2 regions of the Streptomyces sp. NBC_00726 genome follow, and region 2 is predicted to be linked to the other one. Evidence: predicted binding sites of a transcription regulator. Region 2 holds the regulator's gene; the other holds the start of a gene.
The links. Region 2 encodes HrcA, which represses chaperone genes, less so after heat shock. Its sites were predicted from a motif close to TTNGCACTCNGNNNNNCNGAGTGCNAA; they were not measured.

Region 1: a site for HrcA is predicted at 3,294-3,320, ahead of groL (chaperonin GroEL). Genes of this name have one in related genera too.

What each region holds. Positions count from the first base shown of each region.
Region 1 is NZ_CP108983.1:3,641,084-3,651,312, reverse strand. Features, by position in the region: gene OG338_RS16345 (CocE/NonD family hydrolase) at 1-608, opposite strand, end outside; gene OG338_RS16340 (TetR/AcrR family transcriptional regulator C-terminal domain-containing protein) at 701-1,411, shown strand; gene groL (chaperonin GroEL) at 1,510-3,132, opposite strand; gene OG338_RS16330 (cold-shock protein) at 3,479-3,685, opposite strand; gene OG338_RS16325 (MoaD/ThiS family protein) at 4,041-4,319, opposite strand; gene thrC (threonine synthase) at 4,348-5,640, opposite strand; SAM riboswitch class I at 5,658-5,784, opposite strand; gene OG338_RS16315 (glucosyl-3-phosphoglycerate synthase) at 5,940-6,878, shown strand; gene OG338_RS16310 (trehalose-6-phosphate synthase) at 6,960-8,351, shown strand; gene otsB (trehalose-phosphatase) at 8,377-9,210, opposite strand; gene OG338_RS16300 (DUF3263 domain-containing protein) at 9,364-9,624, opposite strand; gene OG338_RS16295 (extracellular solute-binding protein) at 9,669-10,229, opposite strand, start outside.
Region 2 is NZ_CP108983.1:1,807,553-1,817,781, forward strand. Features, by position in the region: gene OG338_RS08115 (ribonuclease Z) at 1-685, opposite strand, end outside; gene OG338_RS08120 (histidine triad nucleotide-binding protein) at 685-1,044, opposite strand; gene OG338_RS08125 (PDZ domain-containing protein) at 1,122-4,361, opposite strand; gene OG338_RS08130 (hypothetical protein) at 4,472-4,999, opposite strand; gene OG338_RS08135 (16S rRNA (uracil(1498)-N(3))-methyltransferase) at 5,072-5,818, opposite strand; gene OG338_RS08140 (nitronate monooxygenase) at 5,815-6,888, opposite strand; gene dnaJ (molecular chaperone DnaJ) at 7,000-8,136, opposite strand; gene hrcA (heat-inducible transcriptional repressor HrcA) at 8,137-9,153, opposite strand; gene OG338_RS08155 (MBL fold metallo-hydrolase) at 9,337-10,059, shown strand; gene OG338_RS08160 (DUF3097 domain-containing protein) at 10,084-10,229, shown strand, end outside.

The DNA.
Region 1 (10,229 bases), 1.8 Mb from region 2:
ATGCCGGCGCCCACGGCGAGCGCGGTCTCCAGGTTGAGGACGCCGTCGGTGTGGAAGAGGGCGTACGGATCGTGCAGCCCCACCTGCACCACCATGGCCTTCAGCTCCGGCGGCGGATCGAGGGCCAGCGCCCACTGCACGTACCCGAGATAGCTGGGGCCGACGGTGCCCAAGCGCCCGTCGAACCACGGCTGTTCGCGCAGCCAGCCGACCGCCGCGAGGCCGTCGGCCGGCTCGTTGCGCCAGAGGTGGAAACCGCCGCCCGCGCCGCCCGCACCACCCGTCCCCCGGCAGCTCTGAAGCACCACATGAAAGCCCTGTTCGGCGAAGAGGATGCCGTACTGCGGGGACCACGGCACTCCCCGCCCGTACGGCGTACGGACCAGGAGGGTCGGGAAGTCGCCCTCGGCGCGCGGAAAGTAGTGGTCGGTGAGCAGAGGACTGCCGTCGGCGGCGGGCACCGCCAGGCCGCGCTCGACGCCCGCCTTGTGGCGCGCGGCGGGCAGACCGCGCCAGGAGGCGCGCATCAGCCGGGCGGCGCGCGGCGGCTTCGCGGACGACGGCGTCCATGCGGCCCGGGGGCGGGCGTCGTGCGTCGATCGGGTCATCTTCGCCTCCATCAGTATTCTCGTACTAAGTACGAGAATACTGGATGCTTGGATGGTCCACGGAGGCGACCCGGGTGAGAGAGGCTGAGCACGTGACCCGCACCGAAGGTGCCGGAGGCATCGATCCGCGAGTTCTCTGGCGGGAGCAGGACCGGCCCAGGCGCGGCCGCAGACCCGCGTTCAGCCGAGAGGTGATCACGGCCGCCGCGGTCGCCGTCGCGGACGCCGAGGGGATCGACGCGGTCACCATGCGGCGGGTCGCCGCGGAGGTGGGCGCCGGCGTCATGTCGCTGTACAGCTACGCCCCCGACAAGGAAACGCTGCTCGACCTGATGATCGACCACGTCTCCGGTGAGCTGCCCACGTCCGGCCCGCTCACCGGCGACTGGCGCGCCGACCTCAAGACCATCGGCCGCCACCAGCGCGCGAACATGCTCCGCCACCCCTGGCTGCCCGCCGCCGTGCAGGCCCGCCGCACCCTGGGCCCCCGCACGCTCGCCTTCGTGGAGCACGCGCTCGCGGCGCTGCGGCCCATCGGGCTCGACGGGGCGGCCCGGCTGGAGATCTTCGCCCAGCTCACGTCATTCGTGGCAGCCCATGTGGCCTACGAGGTCGGCCAGGCACGGGCGGCCCGGGACCCCGGGCGGGCGGCCGCCGAGGCGGTGTATCTGGCGGAGGTCGCGGCGGACGGCGCCCATCCGGAACTCGCGGACGCGCTGGCGACGGCCGGACGGCCGGTCACCCCGGACGCCATGTTCGACCGCTTCCTCACCCGTCTCGTGGACGGCCTCGACGCGGGCTGAGCTCGTACGCGTACACGTACGCACAAAGACACCGGCCCCCGGGGACGCATCCCCGGGGGCCGGTGTCAGGTACTGCTGGAACCGCCGATCCGTCAGGATCAGAAGTCCATGTCACCGCCCGGCATGCCGCCCGGAGCGGCCGCGGCGGCCTTCTCCGGCTTGTCGGCGATGACGGCCTCGGTGGTGAGGAACAGCGCGGCGATCGACGCGGCGTTCTGGAGCGCGGAGCGCGTGACCTTCGCCGGGTCGAGGATGCCCTCGGCGATCATGTCGACGTACTCGCCGGTCGCGGCGTTCAGGCCGTTGCCGACGGGGAGGTTGCGGACCTTCTCCACGACGACGCCGCCCTCAAGACCACCGTTGACGGCGATCTGCTTCAGCGGGGCCTCAAGCGCGAGCTTGACGGCGTTGGCGCCGGTCGCCTCGTCGCCCGAGAGCTCCAGCTTCTCGAAGACGGCCGAAGCCTGGAGCAGAGCCACGCCACCACCGGCGACGATGCCCTCCTCGACGGCGGCCTTGGCGTTGCGCACCGCGTCCTCGATGCGGTGCTTGCGCTCCTTCAGCTCGACCTCGGTGGCGGCACCGGCCTTGATGACGGCCACGCCGCCGGCCAGCTTCGCCAGGCGCTCCTGGAGCTTCTCGCGGTCGTAGTCCGAGTCGGAGTTCTCGATCTCGGCACGGATCTGGTTGACGCGGCCCTGGACCTGGTCGCTGTCACCGGCGCCGTCGACGATCGTCGTCTCGTCCTTGGTGATGACGACCTTGCGGGCGCGGCCGAGCAGGTCGAGACCGGCGTTCTCCAGCTTGAGGCCGACCTCCTCGGAGATGACGGTGCCGCCCGTGAGGATGGCGATGTCACCGAGCATGGCCTTGCGGCGGTCGCCGAAGCCCGGGGCCTTGACGGCGACGGACTTGAAGGTGCCGCGGATCTTGTTGACGACCAGGGTCGACAGGGCCTCGCCCTCGACGTCCTCGGCGATGATCAGCAGCGGCTTGCCGGACTGCATGACCTTCTCCAGCAGCGGAAGGAGGTCCTTCACGTTGCTGACCTTGGAGTTGACGATCAGGATGTACGGGTCGTCCAGGGACGACTCCATGCGCTCCATGTCGGTGGCGAAGTACGCCGAGATGTAGCCCTTGTCGAAGCGCATACCCTCGGTGAGCTCCAGCTCCAGACCGAAGGTCTGGGACTCCTCGACGGTGATGACGCCTTCCTTGCCGACCTTGTCCATGGCCTCGGCGATGAGCTCGCCGATCTGGGTGTCGGCGGCGGAGATGGAGGCGGTCGAAGCGATCTGCTCCTTGGTCTCCACGTCCTTGGCCTGCTCCAGGAGGGCGGCGGAGACGGCCTCGACGGCCTTCTCGATGCCCCGCTTGAGAGCCATCGGGTTCGCACCCGCGGCCACGTTGCGCAGGCCCTCGCGGACGAGCGCCTGGGCGAGAACGGTGGCGGTGGTCGTACCGTCGCCGGCGACGTCGTCCGTCTTCTTGGCGACCTCCTTGACCAGCTCCGCACCGATCTTCTCGTACGGGTCCTCCAGCTCGATCTCCTTGGCGATGGACACACCATCGTTGGTGATCGTGGGGGCGCCCCACTTCTTCTCAAGGACGACGTTGCGACCCTTGGGGCCAAGGGTGACCTTGACGGCGTCGGCGAGCTGGTTCATGCCGCGCTCGAGACCGCGCCGGGCCTCCTCGTCGAACGCGATGATCTTGGCCATGTGAAGTGGTCCTCCCGGACAGGGGTGGATTGCTCCGGACCGAGTGGCGCCCGCGACGGACGGCCTGCGTGCCCTGCGGTTCCTTCCCCGCCTGGCCTGCGGGCCTCACCGGCCCGGTCCAAATTCTGTCACTCTCACCTGGAGAGTGCTAAGCCCAATGATTAGCACTCGACCCCGTTGAGTGCAAGCGCCGAAGGCTCCTTGAGGGGTGGCGGTCGGGCGACGGGAGGGCGCAAGCGTCGCCTTCGGCATGTGGACAGAGCCTGGCAACGCGAAGGGCCCGCACCTCTGGAGGTACGGACCCTTCGTACGTGCGTGGCGTCGCGGCCGACGTGCCGTGCCGGGCTCAGCCGACGGCGAGCTTGACCATGTCCGCCTGCGGCCCCTTCTGGCCCTGCGAGATCTCGAACTCGACCCGCTGACCTTCTTCGAGGGTGCGGTACCCGTCCATCTGGATCGCGCTGTAGTGGACGAATACATCCGCACCACCGTCGACCGCGATGAAGCCGTACCCCTTCTCCGCGTTGAACCACTTGACGGTGCCCTGAGCCATGCCTAACTCCCCTGTAACGTGAGTGCGCCGAAGCGCGTCGACCGCGGCTGAATGTATCTGCCCAACTGCCCTGTGCGACAGGTCAATCGGACGACAATTCTGCGCAGCACCGATCGCCCGAATATGAGGAATTGCTGAGCTTGCGGGGCAAGTCGGGCCCGGCAAAGGCGACTTAAGGCGCAAGAGGCTCAGGCACATTGGCTGCTTCTGATCGTGGCGCGGCGCATTCTCGTATGCGAGGGGCACGGGCAGCGAAGGGGACTTCCCACACTCTACCCCGTTCAACCATGCAGAATTGCCCCCTCCGCTTCTCGCGCGGAGGGGGCAATTGCGGTGGTGCTACAGAGCCTTGGGCTCAGCAGCCGCCGGCCACTGCGGGGATGATCGAGACGCCGGCACCGTCCGGGGTCGCCGCGTCGAGGCCGCCTTCAAAGCGCACGTCGTCGTCGTTGACGTACACGTTGACGAAGCGGCGCAGCTTGCCCTGGTCGTCCAGCACGCGGGCGGCGATGCCCGGGTGGTCCTTCTCCAGCGAGGCGATGACCTCGGAGAGGGTCGCGCCCTCGGCCGGAACCTCGGCCTGGCCGCCGGTGTAGGTGCGGAGGATGGTGGGAATGCGGACCTTGACGCTCATGGCGGTGCCTTCCTGAAGTCTCGGGTGGTCAGCTGGTGGCGAGTCCGGCGGCGCGGAAGGCGTCCAGGCTCGGGCGGATCGTGGCGGTCGCCTGCGAGGTGTCGGCCACCGCGTCCAGCGTCTTGAGGCCGTCACCCGTGTTCAGGACGACGGTGGTGAGCGCCGGGTCGAGCAGGCCGGCGTCGATCAGCTTCTTCGTCACGCCGACCGTCACCCCGCCCGCCGTCTCGGCGAAGATGCCCTCGGTGCGGGCCAGCAGCTTGATCGCGTCCACGACCTGCTCGTCGTTGACGTCCTCGACGGCGCCGCCGGTGCGGCGGGCGATGTCCAGGACGTACGGGCCGTCGGCCGGGTTGCCGATCGCGAGGGACTTGGCGATCGTGTTCGGCTTCTGCGGGCGGACCACGTCGTGACCGGCCTTGAAGGCGGTGGAGACCGGGGAGCAGCCCTCGGCCTGGGCACCGAAGATCTTGTACGGCTTGTCCTCGACCAGGCCGAGCTTGATCAGCTCCTGGAGGCCCTTGTCGATCTTCGTGAGCTGCGAGCCGGACGCGATCGGGATGACGATCTGGTCGGGCAGCCGCCAGCCGAGCTGCTCGCAGATCTCGTACGCGAGCGTCTTGGAGCCCTCGCCGTAGTACGGACGCAGGTTCACGTTGACGAAGCCCCAGCCCTCGCCCAGCGGGTCGCCGATGAGCTCGGAGCAGAAGCGGTTGACGTCGTCGTAATTGCCCTCGATGCCCACCAGCTCACCGCCGTACACCGCGGCCATGACGACCTTGCCCTGCTCCAGGTCGTGCGGGATGAACACACAGGAGCGCAGGCCCGCGCGCGACGCGGCGGCGCCGACCGCACCGGCGAGGTTGCCGGTCGAGGAGCAGGAGAGCGTGGTGAAGCCGAAGGCTCGGGCGGCCTCGACGGCGATGGCGACGACGCGGTCCTTGAAGGAGTGCGTCGGGTTGCCGGAGTCGTCCTTCACGTACAGGCCGCCGGTCACACCCAGCTCGCGGGCCAGGTTGTCGGCCTTGACCAGCTTGGTGAAGCCGGGGTTGAGGTTGGGTTTGTCGGCCACGTCGGCGGGTACCGGCAGCAGCGGCGCGTAACGCCAGATGTTGTTCGGGCCGGCCTCGATGCGCTTCTTCAGCTCGTCGGAGGAGCCGCTCGGCAGGTCGTACGCCACTTCGAGCGGCCCGAAACAGGACGCGCAGGCGAAAATGGGGCCGAGTGCGAATCGTTCACCGCACTCGCGACAGGAAAGAGCCGCGGCGGGACCAAGGTCCACGGAGGATTCGGTGTTCGCTGCGACGGTTTCAACAGCCATGATGGCGAGGCCCTTTCTCCTCATCTTCCTCGCGGCGCGTTTCGCCGCAAGACGGAATTGGCACCTTCCCCACCTGACCTCGCGGTCGGCAGGAGGGTTGCCGGGACTTCAACGGGCCGTTCCCTCTGTCCCTCTGGATGAGCGCTGTATGGCGACGGATCATGGATCCGTGCATTTGTCGGCGGACCGACCCCGGCATGCGATGGCCGTCCGCGTTGTTCAAGACTGTAACCGAAGGACCGGACGGGTGAGATAGCCGTCCGTACCGCGAGATGGATCACATGCAGGGAGTATCGACCGTGCTCGAAGAGGTCGAACGCTGGCTGACCAGGCGTTCCTGGTCGGCCGCCGACCATCCGCCGGACCATGTGCGGACCGCCGCGAACGGTACGGGCGTGAGCGTCGTCCTACCGGCGCTCAATGAGGCCGCGACCGTCGGCGACATCGTCGCGACGATCAGGCGCGAGCTGATGGAGCGCGTTCCGCTGGTGGACGAGCTGGTCGTGATCGACTCGGGCTCCACGGACGCCACCGCCGAGGTCGCCCGCCGCGCGGGCGCCCGGGTCGTCCACCGCGACGCGATCCTGCCCCGCCTCCCCGCCGTTCCCGGCAAGGGCGAGGTGCTGTGGCGGTCACTCCTGGTGACCAGCGGCGACATCCTGTGCTTCATCGACGCGGATCTGAAGGACTTCTCGGCCGACTTCGTCTCCGGCATCGTCGGCCCGCTGCTCGCCCACCCCGAGGTGCAGTTCGTCAAGGCGATGTACGACCGTCCGCTCGGGGAGCTGCCCGGCCAGGGCGGCCGCGTCACCGAGCTGGTGGCCCGCCCGCTGCTGAATCTGCACTGGCCGCTGCTCGCGGGCTTCGTGCAGCCGCTCGGCGGCGAGTACGCCGTACGCCGCACGCTTCTGGAGCGGCTGCCGTTCCCGGTCGGTTACGGGGTCGAGCTCGGCCTGCTCGTGGACGCGCTGCACACCGTGGGCCTCGACGCCCTCGCCCAGGTGGACGTCGGCGTACGCGTCCACCGCCACCAGGACGGCCAGGCGCTCGGCCGGATGGCCGCCGCGATCTACCGCACCGCACAGGTGCGGCTCTCCCGGGGCCATCTGGTGCGGCCCTCGCTGACCCAGTACGAACGCGGCGCGGACGGGTTCGTTCCCCACACGTACCCGGTCGACACCCAGGAGAGGCCGCCGATGTGCGAGATCGAGGAGTACGTGGCACGGCGCGCGGCCTGATCACGACCCCACGCCGTTCACGACCCCACGCCGTCCGGCTTCGTACGTTTGGGCGGATCGGGTTCGGGCTAGATTCCGGCCATGGTCTCCGAGCACGCCCCCCAGCCCGCTGCCCAGGTCCTCGTCGCGTCCAACCGCGGCCCCGTCTCGTATGCCGTGGGCGAGGACGGCACCCTCGAAGCGAAACGGGGCGGAGGCGGGCTCGTCTCCGGCCTCAGCGCCGTGGACGACAAGATGTGGGTCTGCGCCGCCCTCGGCGACGGCGACCGCGAGGCGGTGCGCCGGGGGGTCGGCGAGCCGGGCGTCCGGATGCTCGACATCGACGCCGGGGTGCACGCCGACGCGTACAACGGCATCGCCAACTCCGTGCTGTGGTTCGTCCACCACATGCTGTACCAGACGCCCGTCGAGCCCGTTTTCGACGCGGAGTTCCGCAGGCAGTGGGCGTCCTTCGAGACATACAACCGGGCCTTCGCCGAGGCGCTGGCCGAGGAGGCGGGCGAGGGCGCGGCGGTCCTGGTGCAGGACTACCACCTCTCGCTGGTCCCCGGCATGCTCCACGAGCTCCGCCCAGACCTGCGGATCGGCCACTTCTCGCACACCCCGTGGGCGCCCGTCGACTACTTCCGGCTGCTCCCCGACGACATCGCCGAACAGCTGCTGCGCGGCATCCTCGGCGCCGACCGCGCCGCCTTCCTGACCCGCCGCTGGGCGGACGCGTTCATCGGCTGCTGTACGGAGATCCTGGGCGGCACCGGGCGTACCCGCGTCGGCGTCCACGGCCTGGGCGCCGACGCCGGCTTCCTGCGCGGCCGGGCGCACGAGGCGGATGTGGACGAACGGATGGCGGCCCTGCGCGAGCAGATCGGGCCGGACCGGAAGACCGTCGTCCGGGTCGACCGCACGGAGCTGTCCAAGAACATCGTCCGGGGCCTGCACGCCTACCGCACGCTGCTGGACGAGCACCCCGAATGGCGCGAACGCGTCGTGCACGTCGCCTTCGCCTACCCCTCGCGCCAGGACCTCGCGGTCTACCGGGAGTACACCGCGGAGGTGCGGCAGGTCGCCGACGCGATCAACAAGTCGTACGGTACGGCCGGCTGGACCCCGGTCGTCCTGCACGTGAAGGACGACTTCGCCCGCTCGCTCGCCGCGTACCGGCTGGCCGACGTCGCCCTCGTCAACCCGATCCGGGACGGCATGAACCTGGTCGCCAAGGAGGTCCCGGTCGTCTCCGACGAGGGCTGCGCGCTGGTCCTGTCGCGGGAGGCCGGCGCGTACGAGGAGCTGGGCGAGTACGCGTTCACGGTCAACCCGTACGACGTCTCGGCCACGGCGGAGGCGCTGCACGAGGCGCTGACGCTCCCGGACGACGTGCGGGCCGCCCGCACGGAACGGCTGGCCGAGGCGGCGACCGCGCTGCCGCCGCAGCGTTGGTTCCTGGACCAGCTGGATGCGCTGCGGCGCGATTAGCAGGGCGCGATTGGGTTCGGCGCGGTCAGGGAAGGCGGTCGGCGAGTTCGCGCAGGTACGCCACGACCGCGCCCGGGCCGGACAGCGCCAGGTCGGCGCGGTCGGCGAGCTCCGGCACCTCGGCGCTGCCGCTGCAAATGAGCAGCCCCGGCACGGGGTTCGCCTCGTCCGTGCGCAGCTTCTCCACGGCGGCGTACGCGGCGAGGTCACCCAGGTCGTCACCCGCGTACAGCACCGACGTGGCGCCGATCTCGCGCACGTACGCGGTGAGCGCGACGCCCTTGTCCATGCCCGGCGGGCGCAACTCCAGGACCAGGCGCCCCGGTTCCACGATCAGCCCGTGCCGCGCTGCCAGCTCGCCGAGGGGCCCGCGCAGCGCGTCGAACGCGGCCTGCGGGTCGGCGGCGCGCCGGGTGTGCACGGCGAGGGCGCGCCCCTTGTCCTCGGTCCAGATCTCACCCTCGGGGCCGAAATCCGCCAGTACGCCGGGGAGTTCGGCACGCACGGCATCGACGCCGGGGTGCGCGGCGGGGGCGTGCACGCTCCCGGTCACGGCGTCCCAGCGCTCGGCGCCGTAATGCCCGAGCACGACGAGGCGGTCGAGCCCTTCCACCCCGGCGACCCCGGCAAACCGCACGGCGACCTCGGCGGGGCGCCCGGTGATCACGGCCACGGACGCGACCTTCGGCGCGAGGGCGGCCAGCGCCGCCACGGCCCCGGGGTGCGCCCGCGCCTGCTCCGGGTCCGGCACGATGTCCGCCAGCGTCCCGTCGAAGTCGAGCGCGACGAGGGCCTCGGCCGGCCGGGCGAGGATGGCGTCCAGCCCGGCACGGCCTGCGGTTGTCTGTGGGGTGCCCATACGCTTGAGCGTATCCCCGCCCACCCTCGTCACGAGGGCAAATCCAGCCCCTGCGGCGTTTGAGCAGCGGGGTCCGGGGCAGCGCCCCGGTTTCGGGCAGGGGCGGGGTGGGGAACAGGCCCGCCCCAGGCGCAGCGCACCCGCACACCGCCCCTACCGCCTCCCCCGCCGAGCCTCCCGTACGCGCCGAAGGCGATTCACCGTCACCGGGTCCTCCTCCAGCGCCCGCCGGTCATCCAGCAACGCGTTCAGCAGCTGGTAATACCGCGTCGGCGACAACCCCAGCCGCTCCCGGATCGCCCGCTCCTTCGCCCCCGCGCCCGCCCACGACTGCCGCTCCACCGCGAGCACCGCGCGGTCGCGGTCGGACAGCGGCGCGGACTCGGCAGGGCCGTTCGGGGGGTGGGCGGTCATATCAGCCAATATATGGCGCGCCCGGCCCCCACGGAACGCGGAGGCTACTCCGCCGCCTCCGCCTGCGTCGCGTCCCGCGCTATCCGCTCCAGCACGCTCTGCGGGTTCGCCCCCGGCTGCACCGCCTTGCCGATGTTCTCCTTGATCGACTCGCTGGCCGCCGCCCAGGACGTCTTGCCGAAGGGGTAGAACTCCGACTCCGGCAACGCCGCCAGGAACTGGTGCAGCGGCTTGTACTTGTCGTCGTCCTCCATCGCCGCGGACGCGCTGTTCGTGGCCGGCAGCAGGTCGTACATGTCGGCGAACTCGATCACGTTCTTGTCGGTGAACAGGTAGTCGAAGAACTTGCCGATCTCGACCCGGTGATCGTTCTGCTTGAAGCCCATGATCCAGTCGGCGACGCCCATCGACCCCTCGGTGGGGCCGTGCTCGCCGGGCAGCGGGACCATGCCGACATTGACGCCCTGCCTCTGCGCCTCCTCCATCAGCGTGGGGTGGCCGTTGAGCATGCCGACCTTCCCCTTCGAGAACTCCTCGAACGCCTTGGCACGGTTCAGCTTGCCGGGGGCGACCGGGCCGACGAGGCCCTTGTCCACGAGGTTCGA
Region 2 (10,229 bases):
CGAGGAACGTCGACTCGATGACCAGCAGGTCACAGCCCTCGGCGAGGGTGTACACCCCGTCGCAGAGCCTGGTGTCCATGATGAACGCGAACCGCTGTCCGCGCCTGTGCTCGGACACGTCGGCGAGCGTGATCCCGCCGAGGGCGCCCTCGCGCTGGAGGCGTCCGACGTCCGGCCCCCTGATGCCGTGCTCGGCGAGCTTGGCGGGCAGCATCCGCCGCCCGTCGGGTTCGATGAGCCGGTAGCCGTACGACTCGACGGGGTGCGAGAGCCGGTGGCTGTCGAGGGTGTACGCGGCGGTGGTGGCGAGCGGTCCGTCGGCGGCGACGGGGGCCTCGGTCAGCCGCACGGTCTCGCGGTAGGCGGTGGCGTACCGCAGCCGGTCGAAGAAGCGCTGCCCGCTCGCCGGGTAGTGGGCGGTCACCGGGTGCGGGACCTGGTCGAGGTTGATCCGCTGGATCACCCCGGCCAGGCCCAGCGAGTGGTCGCCGTGGAAGTGCGTGACGCAGATCCGGTTGATGTCGTGCGCGGCGACCCCGGCCCGCAGCATCTGGCGCTGGGTGCCCTCGCCGGGGTCGAAGAGGATGCCCTCGCCGTCCCAGCGCAGCAGATAGCCGTTGTGGTTCCGGTGCCGTGTCGGGACCTGGCTGGCGGTCCCGAGCACGACGAGTTCGCGGGCGGACATTATCCGGGCGGCCATTCCAGACCCCGGCCGCCCAGGACGTGTGCGTGTGCGTGGAACACGGTCTGGCCGGCGCCGGCACCGGTGTTGAACACGACCCGGTACCCGGTCCCGTCGATCTTCTCGTCGGCGGCGACGTTGCCCGCCTCGCACAGCACGTCGGCGAGCACCTGCGGTTCGGCGGCGCCGAGCGAGGCGGCGTCCGGGTGGTGCAGGCGCGGGATGACGAGTACGTGGGTGGGGGCCTGGGGGTTGATGTCGCGGAACGCGACGGTGGTGTCGGTCTCGCGGACGATGGTGGCCGGGATCTCCCCCGAGACGATCTTGCAGAACAGGCAGTCGGGCTGCGGTTCTCCTGCCATTCGCTTACGCGCTCCTTGGTCTGGGTGATCCGTTGCGGGCCAGCCTATCGGGGGCTCTGCCCCCGTACCCCCGCTCCTCAATCGCCGGAGGGGCTTGATTTCGCCGGCAGGCCCGGCAGTTCCGGTGCCGCCTTCGCCGGGACCCGGTCCAGCGACTCCAGCCCGATCCGGATCGCCTCGTCCAGCTGAGGGTCACGCCCCTCCGCGTGGTCCCGGGGCGTCATCACGACCTCCACATCCGGGTCCACGCCGTGGTTCTCGACGCCCCACCCGTATCCCTCCATCCAGAACGCGAACTTCGGCTGCGTGACCAGCGTCCCGTCGACCAGCCGGTACCGGCTGTCGATGCCGACCACGCCGCCCCATGTCCGTACTCCAACCACGGGACCGATCTTCAGGGCTTTGATCGCCGCGTTCACGATGTCGCCGTCCGAGCCGGAGAACTCGTTCGCGACGGCGACCACCGGGCCGCGCGGCGCGTCGCCCGGGTAGCTCGCGGGGCGCATGCCGCGCGGCAGGTCCCAGCCGACGATGCGGCGGGCCAGCTTCTCGATCACGAGCTGGGAGGTGTGGCCGCCCCGGTTCTCCCGGATGTCCACCACCAGGCCCTCGCGCACCATCTCGGTGCGCAGGTCGCGGTGGATCTGGGCCCAGCCGCCGACCCCCATGTCGGGGACGTGGAAGTAGCCGAGCCGGCCGCCCGACCGCTCGTGGACGTACGCCCGCCGGCCGGCGACCCACGCGTGGTAGCGCAGGGCCTCCTCGTCGCCGACGGGCACGACGACGACATGGCGCCGGTCGCCCCCGTCGGCCGGTGACACGGTCAGCTCGACGGGCTTGCCGGCCGAGCCGGTGAGCAGCGGCGCGGGCCCGGCCAGCGGATCGACCGGGTGCCCGTCGACGGCCACGATCGCGTCGCCGGCCCGGACCGCGACGCCGGGCGCGGCGAGCGGCGAGCGGGCGGCCGGGTCCGAGGTCTCGGAGGGCAGCACGCGGTCGATGCGCCAGCTGCCGTCGTCCGCCCGGGAGAGGTCCGCCCCGAGCAGCCCCTGCCGGGCCGCGTCGTCGCGCCACCCGCCGGGCGGGGTGACATAGGCGTGCGAGGTGCCCAGCTCGCCCTGGACCTCCCAGAGCAGGTCCATGAGGTCGTCGTGGGTCGCGACGCGCTCCAGGACCGGGCGGTAGCGGTCGAGGACCCCGGCCCAGTCGACGCCGCCCATGTCGGGCCGCCAGAAGTTGTCCCGCATGATGCGCCCGGCCTCGTCGTACATCTGGCGCCACTCGGCGGCCGGGTCGAGGGTGCGGCGGACGCGCGAGAGGTCGACGGTGACGGCGTCGTCGTGGTCGTCGTCACCGGCGGGCACCCGGCTGTCGGAGGGGACGACGGACAGCTTGCCGTGGTGGACGATCGCCAGCCGCTTCCCGTCCCCGCTGACCGCGAAACGGCTGACATCCGACGACAGCTCCTCGCAGCGCAGCTTCTCCAGGTCGTACCGCTCCAGGACGGTGTCCGGCCGGCGGGCGTCCGGGCCGGCACCGCTGGTGCCGAGGACCCCGGTGAGCGGGTGGCGCAGCCAGAGCAGCCCGTCCCGCGCGGTGCGCAGCGAGGAGTAGACGGCGGCCTCGACGGGAAGGGGCACGATCCGGTCGGCGAGGCCGTCCAGGTCGATGCGGGTGATGGGGAGCGCGGTGGGGTTGTCCTCGCCGTCGCCGCCCTTCTCCTTCTCGGTGGGCCGGCCGTGCAGCTGCGGTCCGAACGGGGAAGGCGTGGTCGCCGCGAGGGTGAGCAGGTGCGGCCGGCAGGAGCCGATGAACGCCAGGTCGAAGACGTGGGCGTCGTAGACCGGGTCGAAGGCGCGCTCGGAGAGGAAGGCCAGGTGCTTTCCGTCGGCGGTGAAGGCGGGCGCGAAGTCCCGGAACCGCAGGGGCGTCGCCTCGGAGACCGACAGGTCGGCGATGTGGGCCAGCTTGAGCTGGCTGAGCGGCTCGGGGCCGGGGTGCGACCAGGCGAGCCAGGCGGAGTCGGGCGACCAGGCGAGGCCGGAGGCGTCGCCGTTCTCGCTGCGGTCCACCTCGTGGATCTCGCCGCTCTCCCGCTCGACGATCAGGACCCGCCCGTCGTGCGCGGCGACCGCGAACCGGCTGCCGTCCGGGGCGGGGGCGAGGGCCAGGACGCGGCCCAGCCGGCCGGCCGCGAGGCGGCGGGGCGCGGCGCCGGGGGCGGTGCCGGTGGCGGGGGCGATCTCCAGCGCGTCGTCTCCCTCGGCGTCGGTGACCCAGACGACGTGCTGGTCGCCGTCGGCCTGGAAGGTGCGCGGCAGCCTGGCCCGTACACCGGGCTCGGCGGCGAGGGCTCGGGCCGGGCCCTCGCGGTGGGTGACCCAGTGCACGGCGCCCCGCGACAGGACGGCGCTGCCCCGGCCGGTGCGGTCGGGCGAGGCGCTGGTCAGGTGGCTGTCGGCGTGCAGCGGGTAGGGCTGGAGGTCGGCGCGTTGGCCGCCGAGCCGGATCTCGACGCGGCGGGGCTCGTCGTTCTCCAGGCTGTCCAGGAGCCGGAGTTCGCCGGCGGAGGCGTAGGCGACCCGGGTGCCGTCGGTGGTGGCCTGCCGGGCGTAGAAGCCGTCGGCGGGGGTGTGCCGGCGCAGGTCCGTGCCGTCGGGCAGCGAGGAGTAGAGGGCTCCGGTGCCCTCGTGGTCGGAGAGGAACGCGATGCGCTCCCCCACCCACATCGGGCACTCGATGTTGCCGTCGATCTCCTCGTGGAGCCGGGCGAACTCCAGCGGGTCGTCCTCCGCCGCGATCCAGAGCCTGCCGGCCGCGCCACCCCGGTAGCGCTTCCAGCTGGCGGCCTCGCGGCCCATCGTGGCCGAGAGCAGCAGGACGCGTCCGCCGGGCCCGTACGCGAGGGAGCCCACGGGGCCGTACGGGAGGGTCCGCGCGGGACCGCCGTCGGCCGGGACGGCCCGGGCCCAGGTGCGGCGCAGCGAGACCTGGCCCTGAGTGCTGGTGACCAGCACGTCGCCTTCGGGGGTCCAGCCGCGCACGGTGGTGCGGGCGTCGCCCCAGTAGGTGAGCCGCCGGGAGAGCCCGCCGTCGGCGGGGGCGATGTGCACCTCGGGCGCCCCGTCGCGGGTGGACGTCCAGGCGACGAGGGTGCCGTCGGGGGATATGCGCGGCTGGGTGACGGGACGGTTGTCTGCGCTGACCCGCCATGCCCGGCCACCGTCGAGCGGGGCGAGCCAGACGTCGTCCTCGGCGGTGAAGGCGATCAAGTCACCCTGGACATGGGGGTACCGGAGGTAGGAAGGCTGTGTCACACGATCACCCTAGGCCGCGGGTGTGCCCGGTGGCACGGGGTTGGCCGGAGTACGTCCCCGCCACCGGCGCCCCGGACGCGTGCCCACCGGAGATTCCGTCGACCGCCCGGCTACTTGCCGGGGTAAGCGGTGACCGTGACCGTCACGGTGGCGGTGGGGCCGTTGCCCGGGCCGGGGGCTCCGGCGGGCGGCGCGGTCGTGGCGGGGGCGGTGCAGTCGCCGAGGAGGGTGGCCCGGAAGACGGCGCGTCCACCGGTCTTCGCGGTCATGTCGCCGCGTACGCACCGGCCTTCGACCGCGTAGGTCACCTGCCCGTCCAGGGCGATGTCGCCGCCGGACTTCGTCCTGCCGTCGCAGTGGACCTCGGCCGCCCGGCGGGTGGCGGAGGGGGTTGCGGAGCGGGCGCCGCCTCCGTCGAGCGAGGCGGTGCAGGTCAGCCAGCGCACCTGGACGCCTTCGTGCTCCAGGGCGCGGGTGGCGGTCCGGTCCGTGGTGAAGGCGACGGACGCGGTGTTCAACGCGCCGGTGGCGTCGCCGGGTTCGCAGGCGGTGAGTCCGGCGACGGCGGCCGCGGCGAGGCAGAGCGCGGCCGGAAAACGACGGGCCGCACGACGGCCCCCTGCCCTTGATGTCCCCATACGGGCAGCTTCCCACCCCGTCTGACGGTGCGGTAGACCGGTTCCGGGCACAACCACCCCATCGGGGACGGTTTACGACCAGCGCCCCGTGCGTCCCAAGAGCAGCGCCGTCGCCGCGGTGCCCGCCGTGGAGGTGCGCAGGACCGAGCGGCCGAGGCGGCAGATGCGGGCGCCGGCGGCGGCGAACACGGTCAGCTCGTCCGGGGACACCCCGCCCTCGGGGCCGACGACGAGCACGATCTCGCCCTCGTCGGGCAGCGCGACGGTGGCCAGCGCTTCGCTCGGGTGGTCGCGGTCCTCGTGCAGGACGGCCGCGAAGTCCGCCCCGGCGAGGAGGCCGGCGACCTGCTTGGTGGTGGCCAGGTCCGCCACGTCCGGGAAGAGCACCCGGCGCGACTGCTTGCCGGCCTCCCGGGCCGTGGCGCGCCATTTGGCCAGGGACTTGAGGCCGCGGTCGCCCTTCCACTGGGTGATACAGCGGGCTGCCTGCCACGGGACGACCGCGTCGACGCCGGTCTCCGTCATCGTCTCCACGGCGACCTCGCCCCGGTCCCCCTTGGGCAGGGCCTGGACGACGGTGATCCGCAGCGCGGGGCGCGGCTCCTCCTGGACCGGGGCCAGGTCGCCGACGACCAGCCGGTCCTTGCCCTCGGCGGTACGCACGACGCCCCGGGCCCACCGGCCGCGGCCGTCCGTGAGGACGACCTCCTCGCCGGTGCGCAGGCGTTTCACGGAGACGGCGTGGCGTCCCTCGGGCCCGTCGAGGACGAACTCGGGGGTGTCCGGGAGGTGTCCGACGACGAAGACGGGTGCCGTCACTGTGCGCTCCTTGTGCTCACTGCCGTCCGTGCGGCGTCCAGTTCGTCCGCGAGCAGCCGGACCAGCCGGCCGGCGGGCAGCTCGCGGGCCATGCGGTGGCCCTGCCCGGCCCACAGCGCCATGCCCTGGGCGTCCCCGACGCGGGCGGCGGCCTTGCGCAGCACGGAGGTCATGTGGTGGACCTGGGGGTAGGCGGCGGGGGCGTACGGTCCGTTCTCGCGCACGAAGCGGTTGACCAGGCCGCGTGCCGGGCGCCCGGAGAAGGCCCTGGTCAGGGTGGTCCGGACGAACAGCGGGTTGGTCAGGGCCTGTTTGTGCAGGGCGTGGGCGCCGGACTCCGGGCAGGCCAGGAAGGCGGTGCCGAGCTGGGCGGCGTCGGCGCCCGCCGCGAGGACGGCGGCGATCTGGGCGCCGCGCATCAGGCCGCCCGCGGCGACGACCGGTATCTGCACGGTCTCGCGGACCTGGGCGACCAGGCTGAGCAGCCCGGTGCCGCCGTCCTCGGTCGCCGGGTCGTCGTGGAACGTGGAGCGGTGGCCGCCCGCCTCGGTGCCCTGGGCGCAGACGGCGTCGGCCCCGGCCCACTCGGCGGCCTGGGCCTCCTCCGGCGAGGTGACCGTGACGACGGTGTACGTACCGGCGGCCGCGAACGCGTCGAGCGTGTCGCGGGAGGGGCAGCCGAAGGTGAAGGAGACGACCGGGACCGGGGCGTCGAGGAGGACGGCGAGCTTGTCCTCGTAACCGTCGTCGCCGGGCACGTCCGGGTCGCCGACCTCGGTCTCGTAACCACGGGCCTCGCCCGCGAGCCGGCGGCGGTACTGCTCCAGCACGGCGGGGTCGGCCGGTTCGCACTGCGGCATGAAGAGGTTGACGCCGAAGGGCTGCCCGGTCAGGGCGCGCACCTGGCGGACCTCGTCGCGCAGGGCGTCCGCCGTCTTGTATCCGGCGGCCAGGAAGCCCAGCGCGCCGGCCTCGGAGACGGCGGCGGCGAGCTGCGGGCAGGACGGACCGCCGGCCATGGGGGCCTGCACGAGGGGATACCGGCAGAGAGCGGTCAGCGCGGAGGGCATGACCGCATCGTGTCATGTCCTTCCTGTCCCGTGATGCCCGCCCCGCGACAGGGTCCGGCCCGGCGCGGTACGGACCCGGAGCCCGGGCCCGTACCGTGTGCGCGCAAGCCGTCAGCGGCCGTTGAAGGCGTCCTTCAGGCGGGAGAACAGGCCCTGCTGGCCCGGCTGGAACTGGCCGGTGGGCCGCTCCTCGCCGCGCAGCTTGGACAGTTCGCGCAGCAGGCGTTCCTGCTCGGGGTCGAGCTTGACCGGGGTGGTCACCTCGACGTGCACGATGAGATCGCCGCGGCCGCCGCCGCGCAGGTGGGTGATGCCGCGCCCGTGCAGCGGGACGGACTGGCCGGACTGGGTGCCCGGCCGGATGTCGACCTCCTCCAGGCCGTCCAGCGTCTCCAGCGGCACCTTGGTGCCGAGGGCCGCCGCCGTCATCGGGATGGTGACCGTGCAGTGCAGGTCGTCGCCGCGGCGCTGGAACACCGCGTGCGGCAGCTCGTGGATCTCGACGTAGAGGTCGCCGGCGGGGCCGCCTCCGGGGCCGACCTCGCCCTCGCCCGCGAGCTGGATGCGGGTGCCGTTGTCGACACCGGCGGGGATCTTCACGGTCAGCGTGCGCCGCGAGCGGATGCGGCCGTCGCCGGCGCACTCCGGGCACGGGGTCGGCACGACCGTGCCGAAGCCCTGGCACTGCGGGCAGGGCCGCGAGGTCATGACCTGGCCGAGGAAGGACCGGGTGACCTGGGAGACCTCACCGCGGCCGCGGCACATGTCGCAGGTCTGCGCCGAGGTGCCCGGGGCCGCGCCCTCGCCGCTGCACGTGGTGCAGACGACGGCGGTGTCGACCTGGATGTCCTTGGTGGTGCCGAAGGCCGCCTCGGCGAGGTCGATCTCCAGCCGGATCATGGCGTCCTGGCCGCGCCGGGTGCGCGAGCGGGGCCCGCGCTGCGACGACGTACCGAAGAACGCGTCCATGATGTCGGAGAAGTTTCCGAAGCCGCCCTGGCCGAAGCCGCCCGCGCCGGCGCCGCCGGACTGCGAGAGCGGGTCTCCGCCGAGGTCGTAGACCTGCTTCTTCTGCGCGTCCGACAGGACCTCGTAAGCGGCGTTGATCTCCTTGAACCGCTCCTGGGTCTTCGGATCGGGGTTGACGTCCGGGTGCAGCTCGCGGGCGAGCCTCCGGAATGCCTTCTTGATCTCGTCCTGGGAAGCGTCGCGGCGCACGCCGAGTACGGCGTAGTAGTCCGTGGCCACTTACGACTCCGCCAGGATCTGTCCGACGTAACGTGCCACTGCGCGTACCGCTCCCATCGTTCCGGGGTAGTCCATGCGGGTCGGTCCGACCACGCCGAGTTTGGCGACTGCCTCGTCGCCCGAACCGTAGCCGACCGCGACGACGGACGTGGAGTTGAGGCCCTCGTGGGCGTTCTCGTGCCCGATGCGTACGGTCATGCCCGAGTCCTTGGCCTCGCCGAGCAGCTTCAGCAGCACGACCTGTTCCTCCAGTGCTTCGAGCACCGGCCGGATCATCACAGGGAAGTCGTGTCCGAAGCGGGTGAGGTTGGAGGTGCCGCCGATCATCAGCCGCTCCTCCGTCTCCTCGACGAGGGTTTCGAGCAGGATCGAGAGGACGGTGGACACGGTTCCCCGGTCCTCGTTCTCGAAGGATTCCGGCAGGTCCTGCACCAGCTGCGGGACATCGGCGAACCGGCGCCCCACCACCCGGCTGTTGAGCCGGGCCCGCAGATCGGCGAGCGAGGTCTCGCCGAACGGCGCCGGGCAGTCCACCAGCCGCTGTTCGACCCGTCCGGTGTCCGTGATCAGCACGAGCATCAGCCGGGCCGGGGCCAGGGACAGCAGCTCCACATGCCGCACCGTCGAACGGGTCAGCGAGGGGTACTGCACGACGGCGACCTGCCGGGTCAGCTGCGCGAGCAGCCGTACGGTGCGGCCCACGACGTCGTCCAGGTCGACCGCGCCGTCGAGGAAGTTCTGGATGGCGCGGCGCTCGGGCGAGGAGAGGGGCTTGACGCCCGCCAGCTTGTCCACGAAGAGCCGGTAGCCCTTGTCCGTCGGGATGCGCCCGGCGCTGGTGTGGGGCTGGGCGATGAAGCCCTCCTCCTCCAGCACCGCCATGTCGTTGCGGACCGTCGCCGGGGAGACCCCCAGCCTGTGCCGCTCCGTGAGCGCCTTGGAGCCGACGGGCTCCTCGGTCCCGACGTAGTCCTGGACGATCGCGCGCAGCACTTCGAGTCTGCGTTCGCTGAGCATCGCGCACACCTCCAGCTGTCCACGTCGGTGTTCCCGGGCCGTTCCCGGGATTCCTCCTGGCACTCGGTGCGTACGAGTGCCAGCGATCCCCGGCCAGTGTACGGCGACGGGGTGGTGCCCTAGCAAGGGCGACCGGCCACGCTACCGCGCGACCGCGCAGGTCGCTGCGGATAGCGTCGCCGTATGGATGCCTGTTGGGAAGAGTTCGGATGGGAGCGGCTGGGTCACGGAACGGGCCGGCGGCGCCTTCCGGTCTGGGACGCGACGGCTCTGCTGGTGGCCGGTCCGGACGGGGCGCTGCTCTGTGACACCGGTTCGTCACTGCGCGAGGGCGCGGAACTGCGCACCCAGGCGGAGGCGCTGCTCGGCCGGAGGGTGACGCACATCGCACTCAGCCACCCCCACTTCGACCATGTGCTGGGCACGGCCGCGTTCGCCGGTGCACGGGTGTACGGCTCCGAGGGCACGGCGGAGCTGCTGCGGCGCGGGGCCGGCGAGCTGTACGCGGACGCGGTGGCCCAGGGTCTGCCCGAGGCGGACGCGGCCGGGTCCGTCGATGTGCTGGTGGCCCCGCGCCACGAGGTGCGCGGGGAGCTGACGGTGGACCTGGGCGGTAGCCGGGAGGCGGTCCTGGTGAACGTGGGCGCGGCGCACAGCGGCCACGATCTGGCGGTGCTGGTGCCGGGCTCCCCCGCGCTGGTGTTCTGCGGCGACCTGGTCGAGGAGTCCGGCGAGCCCCAGGCCGGCCCGGACGCCAGTCCGGCGCGCTGGCCGGCCGCGCTGGACCGGCTGCTGGAGCTGGGCGGGGAGGACGCGCTGTACGTGCCGGGGCACGGGGCGGTGGTGGACGCGGCGTTCGTCCGGGCCCAGCGGGCGGCGCTGGCGGGCCGGTTCGGCGTGTCGTAGGTCTTCCCCGCTTATCGTCGTGCGATGCGCAGCTACCAGCCCGATCTGACCCCGCCGTGGAAGAAGTCCGCCCCCGCCCCGGAGGTGCCCGCCGAGACCGATCTGGTCGTGGAGGAGGCGGTCACCGGTTTCTGCGGCGCGGTCATCCGGTGCGAGAAGACCGCCGAGGG